DNA from 3 places in the Paenibacillus sp. FSL R10-2199 genome. Region 2 is predicted to be linked to each of the others. Evidence: predicted binding sites of a transcription regulator. Region 2 holds the regulator's gene; each other region holds the start of a gene.
What was found. The regulator Rex, encoded in region 2, represses fermentation and respiration genes when NADH is low (regulators of the CRP and FNR family bind a similar motif). The targets are predictions, from matches to a motif close to TTGTGAAATATTTCACAA.
Positions count from the first base shown of each region.

Region 1: a site for Rex is predicted at 737-754, ahead of NYE33_RS30690 (flavocytochrome c). Genes of this name have one in related genera too.
Region 3: a site for Rex is predicted at 997-1,014, ahead of NYE33_RS18515 (polymer-forming cytoskeletal protein). Genes of this name have one in related genera too.

Region 1 is NZ_JBBOBO010000002.1:620,831-623,037, reverse strand. Features, by position in the region: gene NYE33_RS30700 (PHP domain-containing protein) at 1-26, shown strand, start outside; gene NYE33_RS30695 (hypothetical protein) at 133-591, opposite strand; gene NYE33_RS30690 (flavocytochrome c) at 771-2,207, shown strand, end outside.
Region 2 is NZ_JBBOBO010000001.1:4,139,401-4,141,607, forward strand. Features, by position in the region: gene dinG (ATP-dependent DNA helicase DinG) at 1-492, shown strand, start outside; gene NYE33_RS17830 (redox-sensing transcriptional repressor Rex) at 712-1,365, shown strand; gene NYE33_RS17835 (amidohydrolase) at 1,352-2,207, shown strand, end outside.
Region 3 is NZ_JBBOBO010000001.1:4,299,934-4,302,140, reverse strand. Features, by position in the region: gene NYE33_RS18520 (hypothetical protein) at 1-185, opposite strand, end outside; gene NYE33_RS18515 (polymer-forming cytoskeletal protein) at 355-915, opposite strand; gene NYE33_RS18510 (GNAT family N-acetyltransferase) at 1,064-1,654, opposite strand; gene NYE33_RS18505 (RNA polymerase sigma factor) at 1,819-2,207, shown strand, end outside.

The DNA.
Region 1 (2,207 bases), on a different contig from region 2:
AAGCGGAGATTGGCTATCTGGCTTAAAGCGGCCCTGAAATCCTATGAAGTCATGTCCGGACTCCTCCGGCCATGACTTCATAGGTAATGTCTTCTATGCTTCCGGGGATGATTTACGCTACGCCTTGCGGTTTTAAGCAAAAGCCAGCTTCAATGCCTGCGGATGGAAGGAACCCATAATTTTATAAGCTTTTAAATGCGGATTGTTCATATCATTATCGTAAATAATCATATGCTGCCTGCCCTTGAGAATGATATCAAACCGCTGCTTCCGGTCAGCCTGTACGATGGTAATATAATAGCTGTATTTGTTGTCTGTGCTTACATTCCGCGCTGATTTCATTAACCGGACGTCGGCGAAATCATCACATATTTGTTTGATGGCCTCCGGCTCCGTAACCACAATATCCTTCTGTTCACCGGGAACAGAGGACAGACGGGTAATTTCAAGGGAGGCGATATCCTCCAGCCGGATGGTTCTGGCCACCACTTTTTTGAAGGAAGTGTAACGGTTTGCTGTATAGGTCATTAGAGAAACACCAGCTGCGGTCAGGATGGCGCCGGCAAGCATATATTTTTTGCTTTTGTCCATGGTTCAGTTCCTCCCAGTCATACGATTGTGTAAGTCCCAATTATAAAACTATAAACATCCGCACGCAAATTCACTTACTTTAATTACTTAATGATTTCTTTAATTACGTAAGCTTCCAAGGATAGCCCTTTTGCGGATATGATAATTGTGAAAATATGCACAAGGGGGCAAGCGTTACTATGAAAAAGAGATATGCAGCGACTCTTATACTCGTTCTTTCCGTTATGCTGGTTATCGCAGGCTGCGGTAACAACAATGCTAACGGCAGTGTCAATGAGAGCAAGGGTAAGAACAGCGCAACCACAGAGCCAGCAGCAACCACTGCACCTAAAGAGACAGCCGAAGCCGTATCGGGAGCATCCGAAGCGAGCTATACACCGTACGATCAGTTAAAAGATAAATATGATATCATCATTGTCGGCGCAGGCGGCGCCGGAATGTCGGCGGCGCTGGAAGCCAAGGCTAACGGCATGAACCCGGTTATTCTCGAGAAAATGCCGGTTGCCGGCGGTAATACTACCAAATCCTCCTCGGGTATGAACGCTTCGCAGACGAAGTTCCAGAAGGAGCAGGGCATCGAGGATACCAATGATCTGTTCTATGAAGAGACACTGGCAGGCGGCCATGATACGAACAACAAGGAGCTGCTCCGCTTTTTCGTGGACAATTCCGCAAGTGCCATTGACTGGCTGGATTCGATCGGAATCCGTTTGAACAATATTACGATTACCGGCGGAATGAAAGAGAAGCGCACCCACCGTCCGGAAGACGGCTCAGCAGTCGGTCAATATCTGGTTGCCGGACTCGTAAGAAATGTACAAGAGCAAGGGATTCCCTTGTTCGTTAATGCGGACGTGAAGGAACTTACAGTGCAGGATGGCAAGGTGAACGGCGTCAAGGTGTTGTTCAACCAGGCCGATGAGAAAACAATTACCGGATCAGCAGTGATCGTAACAACCGGCGGCTTCGGCGCCAATATGGAGATGATTACCGAAGTCAGACCTGACCTCGAGGGTTATGTGACTACGAACCAGATCGGCAGCACCGGCGACGGCATCCGGATGATTGAACAGGCTGGCGGCACAACGGTAGATCTGGATCAGATTCAGGTTCACCCGACTGTACAACAGGAGAAATCCTACCTGATCGGTGAAGCGGTCCGGGGCGAAGGTGCAATTCTGGTGTCCAGCGAGGGCAAACGTTTCGGCAACGAAATGGATACCCGTGATAAAGTGACAGCTTCCATCAATACACTTCCGGAGAAATCAGCGTATCTGGTGTTTGATTCCGGCGTGAAATCCCGCGTCAAAGCGGTGGACCAGTACATCAAGATGGGTGTAGTCAAAACAGCGGATACCATCGAATTGCTGGCAGAACAAATGAACGTTCCGGCAGATCAGCTGAAGAAGACCGTAGATACCTGGAACAGCGCAGTGAAGAATAAGTCGGATGCGGAATTCGGCAGAACAACAGGCATGGATAATGATCTGTCCGGCGCACCGTATTACGCGATCCAAATCGGCCCGGGAATTCACTACACCATGGGCGGTGTGGTGATTAACACCAATACAGAGGTCTTGAACAAAGACGGCAAAGCGATCACAGGACTTTTTGCA
Region 2 (2,207 bases):
CCGCTGAAGGAGGCCCTGGCTTCGCAGGATATCGCGGTGCTTGGACAAGGCGTAGAAGGCGGCAGCCGGAGCAAGCTGATCCGGCGTTTCCAGGACAGTACAGCGTCAGTCTTGCTGGGTACGAGCAGCTTCTGGGAAGGTGTAGACATTCCCGGTGAAGCTTTGACCTGTCTGGCCATTGTCAGACTTCCGTTCCAGCCGCCTAATCATCCGCTGGCTGAAGCGAAGTCGGAGCTGCTCCAGGCACAGAAGAAGAATCCGTTCATGAAGCTGTCCGTCCCGCAGGCCGTAATCCGCTTCAAGCAAGGCTTCGGGCGGCTGGTCCGCACCGCGCAGGACCGCGGAATCGTTATTGTATATGATACCAGGGTAATCGAATCTTATTATGGGAAGTATTTCCTGTATTCGCTGCCCGGTCCCAAGATGGAGCATATGCTGACGGATCAGATCGTTCCGCGGATTGCAGAATGGCTTGAAGAAGGCGGGGTTTAATAATCCGTCTCCGGTTGATATTATGTATAAGTAATTATTGTTCTGAAGTCCCGTGCTCCACTGCTGCTGCCCAAACGGGCAGTAGTACCCGGAGCACGGTTCCTATAACCGGCTTATCAAGCAGCATATGCTATCAAACCTAAGTGAATGCTTACGAAGCGAGTTTTGCGAAGTTGAATCAAGCAGCATATGCTATCAAAACTTTTAGGAGGAGAAAACATGAAATCGGATAAAATATCGGAGGCCGTCGTTCGCAGACTCCCAGTGTACCTGCGTTTCCTGAACGATCTCCAAAAACGTGAAATCTCAACAGTTTCTTCTCAGGAGCTGGGACAGAAGCTTGATCTCAACCCCGCCCAGATCCGCAAGGACCTGGCTTATTTTGGTGATTTCGGCAGAAAAGGCATTGGTTATGATGTCTCTTATCTGATTGAGAAGATCAGGCATATTCTCAAGCTGGACCAGCAGATTAATGTAGCTCTGGTAGGTGCAGGTAATCTTGGCCACGCCTTGTCGAATTACAATGCTTACTTGAAGGATACGATGAAGATTACAGCTGTATTTGATGCTTATGAGCCTAAGGTAGGCCAGCAGATCAACTCGTTGACTGTTCAGCCGATGAGTGAGCTGGGGGATACCATCCGTGCACAGGGCATCCGCATCGGGATTATTACCGTTCCGGACAGTGAAGCACAGAACGTTGCTGACATTCTGGTGGATTCGGGCATTGAGGCGATCCTGAATTTTGCGCCTGTCATTCTGAAGACTCCGGCCAATATCCGGATTCATGCCGCCGATTTCACTACGGATCTGCAGAGTCTGGCTTATTATTTGCATGACGGAAAGGACGAAGCTGAAGATGAGCAGCAATAAAACCATTATTAAAAACGGGCGTTTTCTGGTGCCTGGCAGCGATAAGCCGGTGCTGAGCGGTTATATGACCATCGAAAATGATCTTATTACTTACATAGGTGAAGATAAGCCTGTAATTGAAGAGGATGCCGAGGTTATTGACGGCAGCCGGCTGCTGTTCATGCCGGGTCTCGTCAACACCCACGGCCATGCGGCGATGTCACTGCTGCGCGGCTACGGCGATGATATGGTACTGCAGGCTTGGCTGCAGGAAAAAATGTGGCCGATGGAAGAGAAATTCACCGGTGATGATGTGTACTGGGGAACCTCTTTGTCCGTTCTTGAGATGCTGAAGGGCGGCACTACGACCTTCCTCGATATGTATGACCATATGGACCGGGTTGCTGAGGTTACCGAGCAGTCAGGCATCCGTGCTGTACTTATGCGCGGTGTTATTGGCCTGTGCCCGGAAGAGGTGCAGAATCACAAGCTGGCGGAGGCGATTGCTTTTGCCCGGAACTGGCATGGCAAGGCTGACGGCAGAATTACTGCAATGCTCTCGCCGCATGCGCCTTACACCTGTCCTCCTGAGTTTTTCATGAAGTTTGTCCAGGCGGCTCATGATCTGGATCTGCCGATGCACACGCATATGTCCGAAACGCGTCATGAAGTGGAGCAGAATGTGGCCGATTACGGCCTGCGTCCGGTCGCTCATCTGGAGAAGCTGGGTATGTTCACCCGGCCGTCCCTGATCGCCCATGGTGTTCATCTGAACGATGAAGAGATTGAGATTCTGGCCCGCCACAATGTTGGTGTATCCCATAATCCCGGCAGCAACCTTAAGCTGGCCAGCGGAGTAGCCC
Region 3 (2,207 bases), 160 kb from region 2:
CGGACAGCTTCTTCCGGACTTTTGCCAAGTGGAATCTGGAGGGTCTGGTCCATTCCGAGTGAGCGGGACATCCGCTGGTCAGACCATCCGCCCGGTCTTTCATACATATACAAAAGTAAATAGAGTACGGCTACGGAAGCTAGAATCACTCCGGCAGCCATTCCCAATCTCCGGCTATTCTTCATGAATAATTGCATCCCCTGTCCCATGTGTTTGCGCTTACAATACCTTCCATAATACTATAGAATATTTCAGCGCAGAATACAAAAAAGCCCGTAGAGCAAGCCCCAAAGGGCCTGTCTACAGGCTGTTTGCAATCCATTCTAATATTGTAACTGCTATATTAGGTTTGAATTATTTAACTTCATTTGCTCCGGTTACTTTGCCTTCGATCACAGCAGTAGCCTTCACATCTTCACTTGCATAGTAGAGGTTACCGTCGATAGTAGCATCTTTGTACAGGTTGAATCCGTTAGCTTCTACATATACGTCACCTTTGATTGTACCGCCTTGAACGCGGAAGTTCTCGCTCTGTACAGTTACTTTAGGTGCTGTCAGTGTGTAGGTAGCTGTAACCTTGTGATCTGCATCTTGTGCATACAGGGCAAGCTTACGGTAGATCGCTGCAGATGCATCGCCTTTGTCATGGAATTCACCGGCTACAACAACATCTTTGTCAACGGTCAGATCGTTCAGGATTGCTACAATCCAGTTGCCGCTTTCGCTTACAGCAGCAGTGAAGGCATCTGCCTGGTTAACAATCGAAGCTGTGCTTTTTGCATCAGTCTGCTCTGTGGCTGGAGCTGTTGTTGCTGCTGCACCTGCATTATTAGCTGCGTTATTATTATTCGATCCACAACCCGACAACAATGCTGCTGATACCCCTGCTACTACTAGAACTTTGAATAATTTCATTTTTAATTCCCCCTGTTTCTTTTAATTAACTTTATTATATATTAAAATTTTTATGATAACAACGTGATAGTTTTCACAATATTGTGTCTTTTTTCACAAAGAAACATTTTAATTGTTTCATATCGTGCAAAATGCAGGTATTTCATGCTTATTTGTCTAATTTTGTTCGCGAACCCTCAGCGGCTCCAGCGGCTGATCCTTTCAATGCTAAAGCCTCCCACTCCTCTCTAAGCAGCCCCATTCGAATAGAATCGTAGAACTGCCCATCGTAGTAACGGCATTTCCGGAGTCTTGCTTCCATCGTCATGCCTAATTTCACCCCGGTCCTGATCATCCGCTCATTCCCGGACCATGTGGTATAGCCTACACGGACCAGCGGATACGCATTGAACAGATGACCGATCCACAGTCTGAGAGCTTTAGTCCCGTAACCGCTGCTCCAATATGCCGGATCATAGATGATAATACCCATTTCCAGCCAAAGGGATGGCTCATGCTCCCAATAGTAACTGACGTCGCCAATAACCCCGCCCTCTACTTCTATTACCCAATTTTTTCCGCATCCAACAATCTCCGCTCTGTTCCCATAATACTCTTCCCACGGAATCCGCTTGTGTTCGTAGTAAGGTGCATCCCATTTCTTCCACTCCGGTGCTTCCTCTTTGTGTGAGAGCTCCCACAGTCTGAATAGATCCCCTTCAGCTATCGGCCGAATCTGCAATTCATTTTCCTGATACATAGATTTCCTCCGTTGCCGCTAATATTTTACATACTGATATTATATTAACTGAACTGCTGAAGCTGTTGCTGGTAGTGAACATTTATAATTAAGGAATACTGAATGTAACGGCTGCTGTAAACTTTTCACGGAGCTTAGCGTTGTATAGGGGAAGGGGGCAGGACATGGCCAAAGAAACCATTCATCACTTTCTGCAGCAAGCCGGAACTTTGCTATACCGGTATTTGAGGAAACGCGGACTCGCCCGCGAGGATGCTGAAGATATCGTTCAGGACACCTGTTATAAATACTTAACCTATCAGGATGGTATCGGCCCGAAACAAGTCATGGGCTGGATGTTCCGTGTCGCCACCAATCAGTTCTATGATCTCAAGCGAAAAGACAAACGTCATCCGGCGGTCGATGTTGACGATATCCAGCTTCTTTCTTTAACCCATCTGCCGGAGATCCAGCTGCTGAGGCGGGAAACCGCACAGAATATCCGCGACACGCTGTCTATGCTCTCTGAGCAGCATCAGGAGCTGCTGATTCTCAAATATGAGCTGAACCTTAC